4 regions of the Geobacillus sp. WSUCF1 genome follow, and region 4 is predicted to be linked to each of the others. Evidence: riboswitches for the same ligand, from Rfam matches in the RefSeq annotation. Region 4 holds a riboswitch; each other region holds the start of a gene.
What was found. Region 4 has a riboswitch for S-adenosylmethionine ahead of I656_RS03710 (hypothetical protein). Riboswitches for the same ligand answer to the same signal wherever they lie in the genome.
Positions count from the first base shown of each region.

Region 1 (5,076 bases), on a different contig from region 4:
GTCGGCCAATCGATTGTCAATACGTTTTGAAAAAATTTTTTGCCGTTTCATAGTCGTGCGGCCGGCGGTCGGCAAACACCGGGATGCGCGCACGGACGTCCGCAACGAGCGCGGGATCGATGTCGGCCGAGAGAATGCCCGGCTTCTCGTCCGCCTCGGCGATCACTTCGCCCCATGGGTCGATGACGAGCGAATGGCCGGCAAAGACGTTGTTCGGGTCGCGGCCAGCCCGGTTGCAGGCGACGACGTAGCATTGGTTTTCAATCGCCCGCGCCATCAAGAGCGTCCGCCAATGGTGCAGGCGGGGAAGCGGCCATTCGGCGACGACAAACAGCACTTCCGCCCCAGCCAAAGCATGGGCGCGAATCCACTCCGGAAAGCGGATGTCATAGCAAATGACCCCGGCGCATGAAAGCCCGTCGAGCGAAAACAAGCCTAAGCTGCTTCCCGGCTGCAAATACAAATGTTCATCCATCAATTGGAACAGATGGAGTTTGCTATATTCGCCGACGATTTGACCGTTCCGGTCGGCCACGATCATCGTGTTCGTCACGCCGGTTGTTGTTTTTTTTAGCGACCGAGCCGGCGACGAGATGGATGCTGTGTGCTTGCGCTAGGCGGGAGGCGAACGCTTTGGCCCGTTCGGCGCCTTCGTCGGCAATCTCATCTAGGCGCGTCAAATCGTAGCCGGTCGTCCATAATTCCGGCAGCACGATGATATTCGCGCCGTCCTTGACGGCCGATTCAATGGCGCTTTCCGCGCGCCGTTCGTTTTCGTTCGGGTCGCCAAACGCAATATCAAGCTGGAGGCAGGCGATGCGGATCGTCATGAGTTTTCACCTCGAAAAAATTTTGCTTTACATTTTGCTTTTTAGGATATATGATGTTGCACTAGAATTTCAAGAATTTTTTAAGAAGGTGTGGGCGATGACGATGGAAATTCCTTTTTCCGAGTTGCTTGAGCAGCTGCCAAAGCAATTTTTCGCCTCGCTTGTCGCAAAAGTCGGGGAGAAAATCAAGGCCGGATGCGACGTGATCAATTTAGGGCAAGGCAACCCGGATCAGCCGACGCCAAAGCATATCGTTGAGGCGATGCAGCGGGCGGCGGCTAATCCGAAATACCATAAATATTCGCCGTTTCAAGGCTACTTCTTTTTGAAAGAAGCCATCGCCGCGTTTTACGCGCGTGAATACGGGGTGAACATCGATCCAGACCGCGAAGTCGCCATTTTGTTCGGCGGCAAGGCCGGGCTTGTCGAGCTGCCGCTTTGCCTCGTCAACCCGGGCGATGTGGTGCTGGCCCCGGACCCGGGCTATCCGGACTATTGGTCGGGGATCGCGCTTGCCCGCGCGCGGATGGAAATGATGCCGCTTGTTGCGGAAAACGGTTTTTTGCCGGACTATGAAGCCATTCCGGCGGCAGTGGCCGACCGAGCGAAGCTCATGTTTTTAAACTATCCGAACAATCCGACCGGCGCAACGGCGACAAAGGAATTTTTCGCGGAGACGGTGGCGTTTGCCGCCAAGCACGGCATTGCCGTCGTGCACGATTTCGCTTATGGGGCGATCGGCTTTGACGGCCGGAAACCGGTCAGCTTCCTGGAAGTCGATGGGGCGAAAGACGTCGGCGTCGAAATTTATACGTTTTCGAAAACATACAATATGGCCGGCTGGCGTGTGGCGTTTGCCGTCGGCAACGAGCGGATCATTCGGGCGCTTGAGCTTTTGCAGGATCATTTGTATGTCAGCTTGTTCGGCGCCATCCAGGAAGCGGCCGCCGCGGCGCTCCTTGGTCCGCAAGATTGTGTCACGGAGCTGGTCGCATTGTATGAGGCGCGCCGCAATGCGTTCATCGCTGCGCTCTGCGAGGCCGGCTGGGAGGTGCAGGCGCCATCCGGGTCGTTTTTCGCCTGGCTTCCGCTGCCAAAAGGCATATCATCCGCTGAGTTTGCCGACATGCTGCTTGAGCGGGCGCACGTCGCCGTTGCCCCAGGCATTGGGTTCGGCGAGCACGGCGAAGGGTATGTGCGCGTCGGTTTGTTGACCGATGAAGCGCGGCTTCGCGAAGCGGCGGAGCGGATCGGGCGGCTCGGATTGTTTTGAAAAATAGAGCGGCAATGAACTACTGTCTGGTGACGGGGCAACTGTTTTGAAAAAAATGATTGACAACGGCGGCAAAGGCTGTCATAATTCAAAGTAAATTTGCCAATCGTTTGACAAGTGCATAAACGAGCAGGCTTTCTTATCAAGAGCAGGCGGAGGGACGAGCCCAATGAAGCCCGGCAACCGGCTTGGCGCACGCTAAGCACGGTGCTAATTCTTGCAGCGGAAACGCTGAGAGATAAGAAGAGCGCCATGACTGAATGACGCCTCTTCTTAGGAAGGGGCTTTTTTATTTCGCCATATATTGAAAGAGGGATGGACGATGAGTGCAGTCATTGCGACGTATTTGCTTCATGACGAGAAAGACATTCGCAAAAAGGCCGAAGGGATCGCGCTCGGCTTGACGGTCGGCACATGGACCGACTTGCCGCAGCTGGAGCAAGACCAGCTCCGCAAGCATAAAGGGGAAGTCGTTGCGGTCGAGGAGCTTGAGGAAAGCGACCGGACGAATGCGTACTTCGGCAAGCGGCTGAAGCGGGCGATCGTCAAAATCGCCTATCCGACGGTGAACTTCAGCGCCGATTTGCCAGCATTGTTGGTGACGACGTTCGGCAAGCTGTCGCTGGACGGGGAAGTGCGGCTGCTTGATTTGGAACTTCCAGAGGAGTGGAAACGGAAGTTCCCGGGACCGCGCTTTGGCATCGCCGGCATTCGCGAAAAGGTCGGAGTGTACGACCGCCCGCTGTTGATGAGCATTTTCAAAGGCATCGTCGGCCGCGATTTGGCGTATTTGACATCAGAGTTGAAAAAGCAAGCGCTTGGCGGCGTTGACTTGGTCAAAGATGACGAAATTTTGTTTGACAGCGATCGTCTGCCATTTGCGAAGCGCATTACAGAAGGCAAAGCGGCGCTCGAAGAGGTGTACGAACAAACAGGCAAGCGGACGCTGTACGCCGTCAACTTGACCGGCAAAACGTTTGAGCTGAAAGAGAAGGCGAGACGAGCCGCCGAGCTTGGTGCTGATGTGCTGTTGTTCAACGTGTTCGCCTATGGATTGGACGTCCTGCAAGGGCTGCGGGAAGATGAAGAGATTTCCGTCCCGATTATGGCCCACCCGGCGTTCAGCGGCGCCATCACGCCGTCGGAGTTTTACGGCGTCGCCCCGTCGCTCTTGCTTGGAAAACTTTTGCGTCTTGCCGGCGCCGATTTTGTGTTGTTCCCGTCTCCGTATGGCAGCGTCGCTTTGGAGCGCGGGCAGGCGCTTGGCATCGCCCAAGCGCTGACCGATGAACAAGAGCCGTTTGCCCGAGCGTTTCCAGTGCCCTCGGCCGGCATCCATCCGGGCTTGGTGCCGCTTCTTGTCCGCGATTTCGGCCGTGACAGCATCGTCAACGCCGGCGGCGGCATTCACGGCCACCCGGACGGGGCGATCGGCGGCGGAAAGGCGTTTCGCGCTGCCATCGACGCGGCGCTGGCCGGCCGTCCGCTCCGTGAAGCGGCGAAAGACAACGAGGCGCTGCAAAAGGCGATCGACCGCTGGGGCGCCATTGAGGTGGAAGCATGACGAAACAGCTCGTTCTCTTTTGTGATTTTGACGGCACCATTACGGAAAACGACAACATTATCGCCATTATGAAACAGTTCGCCCCGCCGGAGTGGGAGGCGTTAAAGGACGACATTCTCGCCCAGCGCATCTCCGTTCAGGAAGGCGTCGGAAAAATGTTTTCACTTCTTCCGTCGGCGCTGAAAGAGGAGATTGTTGACTTTTTGCTTAGCACCGCCCGTTTGCGCGAAGGGTTCCGTGAGTTTGTCGCGTGGACGAAAGAGCAAAGCATCCCGCTCTATATCGTGAGCGGCGGCATCGACTTTTTCGTCTACCCACTGCTTGAAGGGCTGATTGAGCCGGAGCGCATTTTTTGCAACGGCTCTGACTTCAGCGGTGAGACGATCCGCATCACATGGCCGCATGCATGCGACAGCCAGTGCCAAAACGGCTGCGGCTGCTGCAAGCCGTCGCTATTGCGCAGGCTCGCCCGCCCCGACGGGTATCACGTCGTCATCGGCGATTCGATCACCGACTTGGCGGTGGCCAGGCAAGCCGACTATGTGCTGGCGCGCGATTTTCTGCTTGAAAAATGTCAAGAGCTTGACCTGCCGCACGCGCCATTTGCGACGTTTTTTGACGTGATGGATGCGTTGCAGCGAATGGAGGTGATCGTATGAGCATCGTCGTGAAAAAGTGGAACGAGCTTGCGGAAGTGAAAGCCGAGCTCGCCGCCCGCGATTGGTTTTTCGCAACAAGCGGCAATTTGTCGATCAAAGTGACGGACGACCCGTTGACGTTTTTGGTGACAGCGAGCGGCAAGGATAAGCGGAAGCAAACGGATGAGGACTTCTTGCTCGTTGACGCTGCCGGCCGACCAGCGGAGAAAACACATTTAAAGCCATCAGCGGAGACGCTGCTGCATGTGGAAATTTACAACCGCACAAACGCCGGTTGCGTCTTGCACGTTCATACCGTGGACAACAATTTGATTTCTGAACTGTATGCGTCAAACGGGGAAGCAGTCTTTTCCGGCCAGGAAATCATCAAGGCGTTTGGCATTTGGGAAGAAAACGCCGCAGTGCGCATCCCGATCATTAACAATGACGCCGACATCCCGACGCTGGCTCGGGAGTTTGCGAACCATGTTCATGGCGACGCCGGCGCCGTGTTGATCCACAACCACGGCATTACCGTCTGGGGACGAACGGCGTTTGAAGCGAAAAAACATTTGGAAGCGTGGGAGTTTTTGTTCAGCTGGCAGGTGAAGCGGCTGCTTTTGCAACGGGCCGGCCTGCCGGTTGGTTAATATACATCTTTTAGAAGGGGGATTTTGACATGGCCGTCATCAAAGTGAGAAAAACGGGCCAAGTGATTGAAGGAGAAGACAATGTGCGCGCGTTTTTGAACAGTCAAGGGGTGTTGTATGA
Region 1 is NZ_ATCO01000126.1:12,124-17,199, forward strand. It holds partial or broken gene I656_RS0116220 (carbon-nitrogen family hydrolase) at 17-830, opposite strand; gene I656_RS04395 (pyridoxal phosphate-dependent aminotransferase) at 928-2,103, shown strand; SAM riboswitch class I at 2,240-2,348, shown strand; gene mtnW (2,3-diketo-5-methylthiopentyl-1-phosphate enolase) at 2,426-3,667, shown strand; gene mtnX (2-hydroxy-3-keto-5-methylthiopentenyl-1-phosphate phosphatase) at 3,664-4,326, shown strand; gene I656_RS04380 (methylthioribulose 1-phosphate dehydratase) at 4,323-4,955, shown strand; gene I656_RS04375 (acireductone dioxygenase) at 4,985-5,076, shown strand, end outside.
Region 1: linked by a shared signal. The riboswitch ahead of mtnW (2,3-diketo-5-methylthiopentyl-1-phosphate enolase) and the one ahead of I656_RS03710 (hypothetical protein) in region 4 are both predicted to bind S-adenosylmethionine.

Region 2 (5,076 bases), on a different contig from region 4:
TCAATGCGGCCGGGGCAAACCATAAAAGGGTTGGCGATGGAATGAAAAAACCGCTCAACAACGGTTCTTCTCACGTTGAGAAGCTTTGTGAAATCGGATCTTCTTTCCCGATCCCAACCACTCATCGGGCGAAACGAAACGTTTTTCACCAATCCCGATCAGGCGCGCTCACTTTCGTTGGCGATTTGGACGCAGCGTTGTACAATACATGGTGAACGATCGATTTTGCAGCAGAAAGGAACGAACGCCCATGATTTACCCATACAAAGGCAAAACGCCGCAAATTGCCGCCTCCGCCTTTATCGCCGACTATGTGACGATCACCGGCGATGTCGTGATCGGCGAAGAGACGAGCATTTGGTTCAATACCGTCATTCGCGGCGATGTGGCGCCAACGGTGATTGGCAACCGGGTCAATATTCAAGATAACTCAATTTTGCATCAAAGTCCAAACAATCCGCTTATCATTGAAGACGGTGTAACAGTCGGCCATCAAGTCATTTTGCACAGCGCCATCGTTCGCAAAAACGCGCTCATCGGCATGGGCTCGATCATTTTGGACCGCGCGGAAATCGGGGAAGGCGCGTTTATCGGCGCCGGCAGTTTAGTGCCGCCGGGCAAAAAAATTCCGCCCAACACGCTCGCCCTCGGCCGGCCGGCGAAAGTCGTCCGCGAACTGACGGAAGACGACATCCGTGAAATGGAGCGCATACGCCGCGAATATGTCGAGAAAGGGCAGTATTACAAAGCGCTGCAGCAACAGCGGACATCGTGCGCCAACAAAAAAAGAGCTGCCGTGATCAGGCAGCTCTTTTTCTTTCATCACTTGTCCGCCAACGCCAGCGCTTGTTCTTTCAACAAGGCGGCTTTGTCGGTGCGCTCCCACGGCAGGTCGATGTCCGTACGCCCAAAATGGCCGTAAGCAGCCGTCTGTTTGTAAATCGGGCGGCGAAGGTCGAGCATTTTGATGATGCCCGCCGGGCGGAGATCGAAGTTGTTGCGCACGACCTCAATCAAAATGTCTTCCGACACTTTGCCGGTGCCGAACGTATCGATCGAAATCGAAACTGGGCGGGCGACGCCGATCGCGTAGGCAAGCTGCACTTCGCATTTGTCGGCCAGTCCTGCCGCGACGATGTTTTTCGCGACATAGCGGGCCGCATACGCCGCCGAGCGGTCGACTTTCGTCGGATCTTTGCCCGAGAACGCGCCGCCGCCGTGGCGGGCGTAGCCGCCGTACGTATCGACGATGATTTTGCGCCCCGTCAACCCAGCATCCCCTTGCGGACCGCCGATGACAAACCGTCCTGTCGGGTTGATGAAGTATTTCGTGTTCTCATCAAGCAGCTCTGCGGGCACGACCGGCTTGATGACCTGTTCTTTAATGTCGCGCTCGATTTGCTCTTGCGTAATTTCCGGATGGTGCTGCGCGGAAACGACGATCGTATCGACGCGCACCGGTTTGCCGTTTTCATCGTATTCGATCGTCACTTGCGTTTTCCCGTCCGGCCGCAAGTACGGCAAGACATCCGTTTTGCGCACTTCCGCCAATCGGCGCGCCAAGCGGTGCGCAAGCGAAATCGGCAACGGCATCAATTCTTCCGTCTCATTGCAGGCGAACCCAAACATCAATCCTTGGTCGCCGGCGCCAATCGCTTCAATTTCCTCGTCAGTCATCTGACCTTCGCGCGCCTCAAGCGCCCGGTTCACCCCCATCGCAATGTCCGGCGATTGTTCGTCAATCGACGTCAGCACCGCGCACGTATCGGCGTCAAATCCGTATTTGGCGCGCGTGTAGCCGATCTCCCGGACCGTATCGCGGACGATGCGCGGAATGTCCACGTATGTTGATGTCGTGATTTCCCCGCTCACGAGCACCAGCCCGGTCGTGACGCTCGTTTCGCAGGCGACGCGGGCGTTCGGATCTTTTTCCAAAATGGCATCCAAAATGGCGTCAGAAATTTGGTCGCAAATTTTATCCGGATGTCCTTCCGTCACAGACTCTGAAGTAAACAAGCGGCGTTTGGCTGACATTCGGTTTGTTTCCTCCTCTTGGCATAATGTGGCAACACGGAACTCATTTCCCTTTTTCCCTTCGCAATATAAAAAACCTTTCCTGTAACGGCTGAGGAAAGGTCATGGCAATCGTATTGCTTCCTTTCACTCTTATCGTTCAAGGACTGCGCCTTGCCACAGGTTAGCACCATTTCACACATGTACAGTTGTGACGGTTGCTGGGCTTCATCGGGCCTGTCCCTCCACCGGCTCGGGATAAGAGTATCCGTTCAATGACTTATCTTATCGCAATGGAATCGGCAAAGTCAACTATCAAAATTCATTTTTTATCATTTCCAGCCGAGAAAATTCTTTCCTCAAGGAAATCGACACATTGGGCAAAATAAAGTTTGAAAAACCCACACAATTAGTATGGACTATTAATAAAAATGTGTTATACTATTTTCAAGAGTGATTTCAAAAAGAAGGCAGGTTTTGAATATGGGGATCGCAAACATGACGAATAAGCTTGATGTATTGCTGCAAAAACCGTACGTGCATCATCAACTGTCCGTCGCCGAGCTCGTCGAGAAAGTCCTGCAGCGGAACGAAGGACGGCTGACGCACACCGGAGCCGTCGCGGTCACGACCGGCAAGTACACAGGGCGGTCGCCGAAAGACAAATACATCGTCGAAGAACCGTCAACGAAGCAAACGATCGACTGGGGAGCGGTCAACCAGCCGATGTCTCCGGAGACGTTTGATAAACTGTACGACAAAGTGCTCGACTATTTAATGAAGAAAGATGAACTGTTCGTGTTTAAAGGCTTTGCCGGCGCCGATCCGAAATACCGGCTGCCGATTCAAGTCGTCAACGAATTCGCCTGGCACAACTTGTTCGTCCATCAGCTGTTCATTCGGCCGAACGCCGAAGAGCTCGCCGTGCATGAGCCGCAATTCACCGTCATTTGCGCGCCGAACTTTAAAGCCGACCCGAAAGTCGACGGCACGCGCTCGGAAGCGTTCATCATCATCTCGTTTGAACGGCGCACCGTGTTGATCGGCGGCACCGAGTATGCCGGCGAAATGAAAAAATCGATTTTCTCGGTGATGAACTATTTGCTGCCGGAACAAGGCATCCTGCCGATGCACTGCTCGGCCAACGTCGGCCAGGAAGGCGACGTCGCCCTCTTTTTCGGCTTGTCGGGAACGGGAAAAACGACGCTCTCGACCGACCCGAACCGCCGCTTGATCGGCGATGATGAACACGGCTGGTCAAGCCGCGGTATTTTCAACATCGAAGGCGGCTGCTATGCGAAATGCATCAACCTATCGCGCGAGAAAGAGCCGCAAATTTTTGACGCCATCGGCTTCGGCGCGGTGCTCGAAAACGTCGTCCTCGATGACGCGACGCGGGTGCCGAATTACGACGACGGCACGCTGACGGAAAACACGCGCGCCGCCTACCCGCTTCAGGCGATCCAAAACATCATCGACCCGAGCGTCGCCGGCCATCCGTCCACGATCGTGTTTTTGACGGCTGATGCGTTCGGCGTCCTGCCGCCGATCAGCAAGCTGACGCGCGAACAAGCGATGTACCATTTCTTAAGCGGCTACACAAGCAAGCTCGCCGGCACCGAACGCGGCGTCACCGAACCGGAAGCAACGTTCTCAACGTGCTTTGGCGCACCGTTTTTGCCGCGCCCGGCCGTCGAGTACGCGGAAATGCTCGGGCAAAAAATCGCCGAACACAACGTCCGCGTCTTTTTGGTCAACACCGGTTGGACAGGGGGGTCGTACGGCGTCGGCAGCCGCATGAAGCTCGCCTACACCCGGGCGATGGTGCAAGCCGCCGTCGAAGGGGAGCTCGACAACGTCGAAACAGTCAAAGATCCGATTTTCGGCCTCGCCATCCCAACCCGCGTCCCCGGCGTGCCGGATGACGTCCTGCAGCCGCAAAACACATGGGCCGACAAACAAGCATACGAACAAAAAGCAAAAGAGCTGGCGCAAAAATTCCGCGCCAACTTCCAAAAATTCGCCCACATCGATCCGTCCATCGAAAAACTCGGCGGACCGCTCGTGTAACAAGAACACGGCCGGACAGGGTATTCCCTGTCCGGCTGTTTTTTATTTCTTTCCGTTGCTTTGGGCCTCCCATTTCGCCTCCTTCCCACGAAAATCGGGAGGATTTTTCATTCCGATGCCGAACAAATCCTTGACAAACAAGGGAAGTTGTGGTAATAAAAAATAGACTCTGCACAAGAATAAGGGGGAGGCTTCCATTGCTTCAGTATATCCATTCGCCTTTAGGAAATTGTTGAAAATCCATCCGCTTTCCTTCGCCCCCTTGCTTGGGGGCGCGACAAAGAGCGCGTTTTATCAAAAACTGAAGAGCTGGCTTTTGGTTCGTGTTTACGATTCCATCACCAATCGTTTCGATGATCAAAGAGAGGATTGAGGAGGAGAAATCACGGGAACTATTTTGTGAGCTCCCTCTGTAAATGATCACTTTATTTCAGAACAAAGCAAAGGAATCAGTCTTGCTTCATCATATGGCAGAGTGCAAACCGAAGGATTGTTTGCGCTCCTGCCTTTTCAACATTAGAATCAAAACGCCAATCGGGACGATGAACGTCACCGACAAATTCTGTCAATAGACTTTACCCTCGATGGCCGTAAGGTTCGAACGCATAAAATGATTGTCGTCGATCCCCCGGGGTTTTGGCACGATTGGGGGTCGACGACAATGCGAAGGCGGGTTTACTTCTTCAGCTGTTCAATCTTTTCCGCCGGCAACCCGGTCAGCTCGTGGATCGTGTCGACATCGTACCCTTTCGCCAACATTTTCTTCGCGATGTCGATTTTCCCTTCCTCGATCCCTTTTTGGCGTCCCTGTTCAATCCCTTGCTTCATCCCTTGCTTTATTCCTTGTTTCAACCCTTGTTCGATTCCTTGTTTGACTCCTTGTTGAATGCCTTTCTCGATTCCCCGCTGTTCGTATGAGATGATGAGCTCCATCACTTGTTTCGCTTCCTTCGTCTCCATTTGGCTCACCTCGTTTCGCAGTTGGATTTCCTC
Region 2 is NZ_ATCO01000137.1:7,048-12,123, reverse strand. It holds partial or broken gene I656_RS18185 (gamma carbonic anhydrase family protein) at 251-766, shown strand; gene metK (methionine adenosyltransferase) at 823-2,034, opposite strand; SAM riboswitch class I at 2,164-2,278, opposite strand; gene pckA (phosphoenolpyruvate carboxykinase (ATP)) at 2,497-4,083, shown strand; gene I656_RS03355 (Rpn family recombination-promoting nuclease/putative transposase) at 4,759-5,076, opposite strand, start outside.
Region 2: linked by a shared signal. The riboswitch ahead of metK (methionine adenosyltransferase) and the one ahead of I656_RS03710 (hypothetical protein) in region 4 are both predicted to bind S-adenosylmethionine.

Region 3 (5,076 bases), on a different contig from region 4:
TGGCGGTGGCTTTGTGCTGATTGTCGTGTTGTTCATTTTGTTGATTATTGTCGGCGCGGCATTTGTCGCCTAACGGAAAAAGCGAATGGGATACGGGCCGTTTCGGCGCCACGGAGCGGCTCGTATTTTTCTTTCCCTAATTTGATGCACGCCGAGGCGGGAGCATCATACGATATAGCAGGGAGAAGGAGGCGGAACGATGGATCAGCAATTTTTTAAAAACATCGAAAAGAAAACAGGTGTCAATATGAAAGACGTTTTTGAGCTCGCCAACTCGCTGCAAAACGCCAATTTCAGCGACGAAAAAACGGTGCGCCAAGTGGTGAAGCGGGTGGCGCAAATCGCTAATCGAAAAGTGCCAAAGGAGCTCGAAGACCAAATCGTCAAGGCGATCGTCCATAACGGCAAGCAAATTGATTTCAATACGATTGCCAATATGCTGAACAACAAAAAATAAGCGAAAGGGAGCTTGCGTGCGCACAGCTCCCTTTTTTGCCCTCTCTGCCTAAGCAAAAGAAAAGGTTTCTACAGATCCCCCAGCACTTGATGCCATGTAGGCGCAGGACGCTCAATCAGCTGGTTATTCGAGCGATTTCACCATCGTGACATGTGGGATGCCAGCGTCCATAAAGACACCGGAGACGGTCGTGTAGCCGAGCTTTTTGTAAAACGGTTCCGCGTGCGTCTGGGCGTTCAGTTTCGCCGTTTTCGCCCCTTTTGTTTTCGCCAGCTGTTCGATCGCTTCCATCACCATCCGTCCGGCGCCGCGGCCGCGGTAGGACGGCAGGACGCAAATGCGCTCGATTTTGCCGACGCCTTCGTCAATGAAACGGAGTCGCCCAGCACCGACCGGTGTTTGGCCATCATACAGGACGAGGTGGAACGAGTCGTCCTCGAATGCGTCGATTTCCTCGTCTTCCGGCACGTTTTGCTCCTCAATGAATACGAGCCGGCGGACGCGCAAGGCGTCTTCGTACAAAGCGCGATCTTGCGTTGTGCCAATCGCAATGTTCATCTCAGACCGTTTCCTTTCCTCCGACGATAAACGTTTCATAGACGGTCCACGAGCCGTTTTCCAGCTGATAGAGAAGATGGAAGCGGTCGACGGTCTCCTCGAAGTGCACATCTTGCAGCTTCAGCTGGCTGTAGACGTCCGCATATTCTGCGCCCGGCAAATCGCGGCCGATCGTAATGTGAGGTACGAACACAAACTCCGGCTTTCCGGCGAACAAGCCGCTGTGCAGTTGTTCATGAAGGCGCTCGAGCACGTCGTTTGGCTCCACCTTCAAATAAATGATGTTGCTTGTCGGATAAAACGAGCTGAATTTCGTCACTTTGATCGGAATGGGAGGTGTTTCCGCCGCAATGCGGCGCAACTCTTTCGCCATTTTTTTTTATTTGCTCCTCATCCGCTTCAAATGGGTATTTCAGCGTAATATGCGGCGGGATGAGGGCGTAATGGCTGTCGTACCGTTTCCGGTACGAGTTGGCGAAGTCCTGAATCCGTTTTGGCGGAAAGATCACAATGCCGTACTTCATTTTGTTTTCCCTCCTTGAACCAGTTCTTTTTCCACGCACAGGAAACGCACGGAATGGATGCGGCGGCTTCGACATCTTTGAAGTTGCTCCGTTTTGTCCTATAATGATAAAACAGCGGCTACGGCTCGGGGGACATCCGGCTGCCAATACGTCCACGCATGGCCGCCTTCGAACTCATGGTACGTATAAGCAAACCGTTTTTCCATAAACAAGTCCCGCGCCATTCGATTCGGGGTGATAAAATCGCGCACATGGCCATCCGTCGTTTTCACCGCTGTTTCCTCTGTGCCAACAGAATGGTAAAGCGAAAGGAGCGATGGATCGCGGAATGAGCGGATGCGCGCCAATACCGAGTCATCGATATAGGGGGACTGCATGGCGATTTTCCCAAATGTATGCGGATACAACAACCCGGCTAGAAGCGACACCGTTCCGCCGAGCGAATCGCCGATCAGCGCCCGGCCTTTGCCCATTTGGTATGTCGGCAGTTCGCGGTCCAAAAACGGGACGAGTTCATGGGCTAAAAAACGAAGGTATGCTTCGTGCTTTCGGCCTTCCGGGTGGTATTTCTCGTAGCGGTCGTTGACGTTCCGATACGGGATGCCGACGACGATCGTCCGGTCGATTGTTCCTTCTGCCATCAGCGTTTCGATGACGGTTTTCATTTTTCCATACATAAAATAATCTTTGCCATCTTGCGCGATTAATAAAGAATATTTGTAAAGCGGCGAAAAATTGCTTGGCAAGTAGACGAGCAGTTCGATTTCTTCTTGCAGCTCTCCGCTGTACAACTTGCAGTCGCGCATCGTTCCTGTTGCTGTCGCCATGACCATCCTCCATGAAAGCGTAAGTTCATCTGTTATTGTAACATATTTGCGCCAAAAGATGTTAACGAAGGGCTCGAATTTTTTGCGAATTTGCCGAATCGTGCCATTCACAAAAAAAATGGCTTGCAAAAACGGGGGGAATGCGCTACATTTTTTATTAAAATTAGAAAAATTGAATACGCGTCTCATTCTTATCAAGAGAAGCGGAGGGAACTGGCCCAATGAAGCTTCAGCAACCAGCCGCCCGGCGGCCAGGTGCTAAATCCAGCGAATTGAGCATTCAATTCGGCAGATAAGAAGAAGCATGACCCCATGTGTATGGAAAAGTCTTCTTCTTAGAAGACTTTTTTTATTTACTCAAGCGGCCGCTCCCTCAACCGAGGGGCGTCGAGGATCAAGGCCCTCGGCCGCTGCCCGACAGACAGCGGCGCTTCGTTGGGCGTCAAATGGTCGGCCGTTGATCCATGATGGAATTTTCAGCAGAAGGAGAGAGATGAGATGGAGAAACTGGAGACGTTGTTAGCGCAAATTGGCAACCGGAGCGAAACGGTGACGGGGACGGTCAACCCGCCGGTTTATTTTTCCACCGCCTACCGCCATGCCGGCATCGGAGAGTCGACTGGGTTTGACTACATCCGCACCGGCAACCCCACGCGCAAAATCGTCGAAGAAGCGATCGCGAGACTGGAAGGCGGCGACCAAGGCTATGCGTTCAGCTCCGGCATGGCCGCCATTCAGACGGTGCTCGCCTTGTTTGAGAGCGGAGACGAGTTTCTCGTATCGGCCGACCTTTACGGCGGCACGTACCGCCTGTTTGAGCGCGGCTGGCGCAAGTACGGTCTTGGGTTTCATTACGTTGACTTTGCTGACCTCGATGCAGTGGAAGAAACGATAACGGAAAAAACGAAAGCCATTTTCTTGGAAACGCCGACGAACCCATTGATGCAGGAGACGGATATTGCCGCTGTCTCCGCGCTTGCCAAACGGCATGGGCTTTTGTTGATCGTTGACAACACGTTTTATACACCGGTGCTTCAACGCCCGATCGAACAAGGCGCCGATATTGTCATCCACAGCGCCACGAAATATTTAGGCGGCCATAACGATGTGCTGGCTGGCCTTGTCGTCGCCAAGGGCGAGGAGCTCTGTCAACGCCTGGCCGAGTATCAGAACGCCATCGGCGCGGTTTTGTCGCCGTTTGATTCGTGGCTGTTGATTCGCGGGATGAAAACGCTGGCGCTAAGGATGCGCCAGCATGAAGAAAACGCCAAGCGCATCAGCGCCTTTTTGCGCGAACATGAAGATGTCACCGATGTGTTGTATCCGGGAAGAGGCGGGATGCTGTCGTTCCGGATTGCCGATGAAAAGTGGGTGAACGGGTTTTTAAAAAGCTTGCGCCTCATTACGTTCGCGGAAAGCCTGGGCGGAGTCGAAAGCTTTATTACGTACCCAGCGACGCAGACGCATGCGGACATTCCTGAGGAAATCCGCATCCAAAACGGTATTTGCAACCGGCTGCTCCGTTTCTCGGTCGGCATTGAGCACGCTGACGATTTGATCGCCGACTTGGCGCAGGCGTTCAAACACATGAAAGAGGTGTAAGCGATGGAACGGGAATGGTCGTTTTCAACGAAACTGCTCCATAATGAATGGAAAGTCGATCGCCACACGGGAGCGGTGAGCGTGCCGATCCAGCATGCCTCCACGTTCCATCAGTTCGATTTCGATTCATTCGGCAAATACGACTACAGCCGCTCCGGCAACCCGACGCGCGAGGCGCTCGAGGAAACGATCGCGGCGTTAGAAGGCGGCGTGCGCGGATTCGCCTTCGCTTCTGGCATGGCGGCCATTTCGACGGCGTTTTTGCTCTTGTCCCGAGGCGACCACGTCCTCGTGACTGAAGACGTCTACGGCGGCACGTACCGGATGATCACGGAAGTGTTGACCCGCTTTGGCATCGAGCATACGTTTGTCGATATGACCGATTTAAACGCAGTGGCCGAAAACATCCGACCGAACACGAAAGTCATTTATATGGAAACGCCGTCCAACCCATTGTTAAAAGTGACCGATATTCAAGGCGTCGTCAAACTGGCGAAAGCGCACGGCTGTTTGACGTTCTTGGATAATACGTTCATGACGCCGGCGCTGCAGCGGCCGCTTGACCTTGGCGTCGATATTGTCCTTCACAGCGCCACGAAATTTTTAGCCGGCCATAGCGACGTCGTCGCCGGATTGGCCGTGGTGAAAGATGAAGAGTTGGGAAAAGAGCTGTACAAACTGCAAAACGCATTTGGCGCTGTCCTTGGCGTCCAAGATGCGTGGCTTGTGCTGCGCGGATTAAAAACGCTCCACGTCCGGCTGAAGCAGTCATCTGAATCAGCGGCCGCCATCGCCCAATATTTGGCTTGTCACCCAAAGGTCGAAGAAGTGTATTATCCGGGGCTTTCGCACCACCCAGGCCATGACATCCAGCGCCATCAAGCGGACGGGTTTGGCGCCGTGCTGTCGTTCCGCTTGGCCGATGAAGAAGCGGCCCGGACGTTCGTCCGAAACGTCCGCTTGCCCGTGTTCGCCGTCAGCCTTGGCGCGGTCGAGTCGATTTTATCGCACCCGGCGAAAATGTCGCATGCGGCCATGCCGAAAGACGAGCGACTCCGCCGCGGCATTACCGACGGCTTGTTGCGGCTGAGCGTCGGGATTGAGGATG
Region 3 is NZ_ATCO01000037.1:10,245-15,320, forward strand. It holds partial or broken gene I656_RS19860 (YjcZ family sporulation protein) at 1-73, shown strand, start outside; gene I656_RS11345 (stage VI sporulation protein F) at 200-457, shown strand; gene I656_RS0114965 (GNAT family N-acetyltransferase) at 581-1,015, opposite strand; partial or broken gene I656_RS0114970 (YjcG family protein) at 1,017-1,539, opposite strand; gene I656_RS0114975 (esterase family protein) at 1,638-2,366, opposite strand; SAM riboswitch class I at 2,555-2,665, shown strand; gene I656_RS11340 (methionine biosynthesis PLP-dependent protein) at 2,865-3,968, shown strand; gene metC (cystathionine beta-lyase) at 3,972-5,076, shown strand, end outside.
Region 3: linked by a shared signal. The riboswitch ahead of I656_RS11340 (methionine biosynthesis PLP-dependent protein) and the one ahead of I656_RS03710 (hypothetical protein) in region 4 are both predicted to bind S-adenosylmethionine.

Region 4 (5,076 bases):
TATGCGACCAACCCGGATGTTTTGCAAAACAAATGGTGGGTTTGGTTGCCTGCGTCATTGCTTATTTTAGTGATGATGCTGTGCATAAATTTCATCGGCCAAGCGCTGAAACGTGCGGCTGATGCAAGACAACGACTAGGATAAGGGGGAAGAAAATGTGAAGAGAAAATGGCTGGCGGCTCTCGCCGCGCTCTTGCTCGTGCTCGCCGGGTGCACGGGCAAATCCGACACAACGAGCGGAAAGGGCAACAATAACGAAAAACCGGCGGCTCAGAAGGAAGACATCAGCAAATTCCCGATGACGGTGAAAAACGACGGGAAAATCATCGACGGCGGCGTGTTGAAATACGGCCTTGTGTCCGATACGCCGTTTGAAGGGACGCTCAGCTATGCATTCTACACCGGAGCGCCCGACGCAGAGATTTTGCAATTTTTTGACGAGTCGCTTTTCCGGACGAACGGTGACTATGAAATTACAAATGATGGGGCTGCCACGTATGAGTTGTCGGATGATAAAAAGACGATGACAATCCATATTAAAGACAATGTGAATTGGCATGACGGCCAGCCGGTGACCGCTGAAGACTTGGAGTATGCGTATTTGGTCATCGGCCATAAAGATTACACCGGCGTCCGCTATGGCGATGCGCTCATCCAAGGGATCGTCGGGATGGAAGAATATCACAGCGGCAAAGCGGATAAAATTTCCGGCATTAAAGTCATCGACAAAAAGACGTTGACGATCACATGGAAACAGGCCAATCCGTCGGTGTTGACCGGCATTTGGGCGTATCCGCTGCCGAAGCATTACTTGAAAGACATTCCGATCAAAGACTTGGCGAAATCGGATAAAATCCGGAAAAACCCGATCGGGTTCGGTCCGTTTAAAGTGAAGAAAATCGTTCCGGGCGAGTCGGTAGAGTTTGTTCGCAATGATGACTACTGGGCTGGCAAACCGAACTTGGAAGGCGTCATTTTGAAAGTCGTCAGCCCGCAAGTCGTCCTGCAAGCGCTGAAAAAAGGCGAAATTGACGTCGCTGAGTTCCCGACTGACCAATATTTGAACGCGAAAGGGACGAAAAACATTCAGTTTATCGGTAGAGTGGATTTGGCGTACAACTATATCGGCTTTAAACTCGGCCATTGGGATGCGAAAAAGCAGGAAAACGTAATGGACAATCCGAAATTCCAAAACAAAAAACTGCGCCAAGCCATGGCGTACGCCATCAACAACCAAGAGGTGGCCGACCGCCTGTATCATGGTTTGCGCTTCCCGGCGAACACGCTCATTCCGCCGTCGTTCCCGGGCTATCATGACAGTTCCATCAAAGGGTATACGTACAATCCGGAAAAAGCGAAACAATTGCTGGATGAAGCGGGATATAAAGATGTGGATGGCGATGGCCTCCGCGAAGATCCAAACGGCAAAAAATTCAAGGTCAACTTCTTGGCGATGAGCGGTGGGGACATCGCTGAACCGCTGGCCAAATTTTATATGCAATGCTGGAAAGATGTGGGCCTCGATGTTCAGCTTGTAGACGGACGCTTGGCGGAGTTCAACTCCTTCTACGATATGGTCGAAAAAGACGATCCGAAAGTGGATGTCTACGCCGCCGCTTGGGGAACTGGAACGGACGTCGACCCGTACGGATTGTACGGCCGCAACGTCATGTTCAACTACTCGCGCTGGGTGAATGAGAAAAACGATGAACTGTTGGAAAAAGGCCATTCCGAACAGGCGTTTGACAAAGAATATCGTCGGAAAATTTACAGTGAATGGCAACAGCTGATGAACGAAGAAGTTCCGGTCATTCCGACGTTGTATCGTTCGGCCATTTATGCCGTCAACAACCGCGTCGCCAACTTCACGGTCGATCCGGGCTCGAAACTGACGTGGAAAGATGTCGGCGTCACGTCCGAGCAACCGGAAGTCGAACAATGACGATTGTTGCCTTTGATGATGTATGATAAGATAGAAGATAAATTGCATACGTCTTATCAAGAGTGGGCGAGAGAACGGGCTTGATGACCCCACAGCAACCTGCCGCAGGCAAGGTGCTAACACCCGCAAAGCGGTTTCGCTTTGGATGATAAGAACGGCTCATGGCCCCTTTCGCATCATTCCGAGGCGAAGGGGGTTTTTGTCGATGGGAGGTGAAGGAGAAACAGTGGAGGAGGCGGTTTCGCTCCGCGCTTGCATGGCCGCTCATCTCCCTGCCGCAGCGTTCGCCGTTTGTGTCATGCGCTGTGTGCAGGCGGAGCTCATCCGGTTTGACCCTAAGGCGGCGGTGCATGTCGACCGTGGGGACGGATACGTTCATTTGTATGGGGAAGCGCAAGGAACAGCCTTTTCGTTGTTGTTGACCAACAGTGAGGCGGACGAATGGAAGGCGGACGGACCGTACGCCCTTGACCGCTACATATGGACAGAGCTTGGGAAAAAAGGGATTTTCCCGATGCAGATGACGCCGTATTTACAAGCAGTATGGTTAACTGAGTCATAGAAAGGAAGAGGGACGAATGGCAGTCAAAAAATTTGAACATGTCGGCATTCAAGTGAAAGACATCGAAGCATCGAAAGAGTTTTATCAAAATGTTGTCGGCTTGGAGCTGCTCGACGAAATGATTCATACGAACGGCACGATGAAATTGGCGTTTTTAGGGATTGGCGGCTCGATCATTGTCGAGCTCATCGAAGGATACAATCCGGATTTGCCGACGGAAGGAAAAGTGCACCATGTGGCGTTTACGGTGGAAGGCATTGAGCAGGAGAAAGAACGGCTTCAGTCGCTCGGTGTGCCGCTTGTGTGGGAAGAAATAACGACACTTCCGAACGGGGCAAAATATTTGTTCTTCCTCGGGCCCGACGGCGAATGGATCGAGTTTTACGAGCCTGCTCGATAAATGGCGTCACGCTAGGCGGCCAGCTGTTTGGGCCGCCTATGAATTTGCCGTCTGGCGATTGGCGCTTCGTTCCATTTTTCTTCGTATGGCCTTGCCTGCCGCTAGACAACAACCGTCCATGTAGGAGTCGTCGTCTTCTCGATTCAATGGTATACTAGAAAAAGAGAGGGGGAGGATGACGTGGAAGAAATGATCGTGCACGCGATTCAAGACGACTACCCTGATGAATTCGCCTGGTGCTACGGCTGCGGGCGTCTGAATGAACAAGGCCACCATTTCCGCACCGGGTGGCGGGGCGACAAAACGGTGACGGTGTATACGCCGCGTCCGGAACATACGGCGATTCCAGGGTTTGTGTACGGCGGGCTGATCGCCTCGCTCATTGATTGCCACGGCACCGGTTCAGCGGCGCTTGCCTTGCATCGGAAAAACGGCCATGAACCAGGGAGCGGGGAAACGCCGCCGCGCTTTGTCACTGCGTCGCTTCACGTCGATTTCGTCAAGCCGACGCCGCATGGAGTGCCGCTTGTCGCCGTCGGCACTGTGACGGAGATTCATCCGAAAAAATGGAAAGTGGACACCGAAGTGTTCGCCAACGGCGAACTGTGCGCCCGCGGGCAAGTCGTCGCCGTCGTAATGCCGAAAACGTTTGTCCGTGGGTAACAAGCAACAAAAGGCGCCGGAGAGCGGCTGTTTTTGACAGCGCTTTCTCCGGCGCTTGGCAACTGGTCGAAAACGGCTGCGCCTCACCTCGTTTCGCCATTGAGGACTGATGATGTCATGAAAAAGGCAACTCGACAACGCCTCTTCTCAAGTGGGGAAACCTTGTGAAATTGGTTCTCCTTTTTCAACAAAACCACCGATTTGGCGAACATCATCGTTTTTCACCGGTTTTCTCGGATTCCTCTGATCATCGCTTTCCATGCGTTTCAAAACAACAACAGCAGCTGCTGTTTGGACTCGTCGAATCCAAGGAGAACGAGCATGCGCAAAAACGCCTTTTGGAGATCCATCACCTTCACGGTTTGTCCATGATCAGCACCGACGACGTGGCGCTCGCCACCTCTTTGCCGTTTTGCCGCACGATGGCGGTTACATAGGCGACGGTTTTCCCGAACTTTTCCACCCGCGCCTCGATTTCGGCTTCTCCAGCCGCCGCTGGGCGGTGAAACGTCGTCTGCAAGTTGATGGAGGCGTGCATTTGGTCATCGCGAAGCAAGGTCGTCACCGCATACGCCATGAGAATGTCCGCCGCCGCCCCGACGAACCCGCCCATAATCACCCCGTTGCCGTTGAGCAGCGATTCGCTGATCGTCCATACGCCTTTCGCATAGCCGTCTCGGGCTTCCGTCAGGCGGACGCCGAGCGTTTCGTCGCATGGGGGCGGCGCGCTTTGACCGGCGATGACAGCGTGCAAGTTGGTCATTGGCTTCATGTGGAACACCCTTTCTGTTGTCAATCATGTTTTTTTATTCGCCAAACGGCGGCGATTTCCTCTTTTCGCGTGCATGAGGAGGAGAACGGCAAAGCTGTGGCGAAAGAAACAAGCAGCTGATGATGGAAAGGAGATGGTCTCATGTATCAACCGCCAGACGCCGGCCGTTGGACGGGACGGATTGACAGCGTGAGCGATGAGCAGGCGTTTCGTCTTCATCAGCGCATTCGCTTGCTCGATTTGTCGCGGCCATTGGAGACGGTGGAACGAGCGGCGGCATTCATCGGGTTTGCGTGCGACGAAGGAGTGCGCCGCAACCAAGGCCGCCAAGGGGCGAAAGAGGCGCCGGCCGCCGTCAAAGCGGCGCTGGCCCGGCTGCCTTGGCATCTTCCGGAAGGGGTCGTTGTCTATGACGCAGGCGATGTCGTTTGCGTCGATGAACGGCTCGAACAAAGCCAGACTGAACTTGGGAAGGCGGTCGCCCGCCTGCTGAAAAACGGGATGGCGTCTATCGTGATCGGCGGCGGCCATGAGACGGCGTACGGCCATTACTTGGGCGTTCGCGAAGCGCTCGGGCCCGAAGCCCGCCTTGGCATCCTCAACATTGACGCCCATTTCGACTTGCGCCCGTACGATGACGGGCCGACGTCCGGGACGATGTTTCGGCAAATATTGGATCAAGACGAACGGGTCCGTTACTTCTGCCTCGGCATTCAGCGGCTTGGCAACACGGCGGC
Region 4 is NZ_ATCO01000132.1:47,946-53,021, forward strand. It holds gene I656_RS03720 (ABC transporter permease) at 1-144, shown strand, start outside; gene opp4A (oligopeptide ABC transporter substrate-binding protein) at 158-1,942, shown strand; SAM riboswitch class I at 1,993-2,097, shown strand; gene I656_RS03710 (hypothetical protein) at 2,148-2,504, shown strand; gene I656_RS03705 (VOC family protein) at 2,521-2,904, shown strand; gene I656_RS03700 (PaaI family thioesterase) at 3,085-3,567, shown strand; gene I656_RS03695 (PaaI family thioesterase) at 3,923-4,339, opposite strand; gene hutG (formimidoylglutamase) at 4,481-5,076, shown strand, end outside.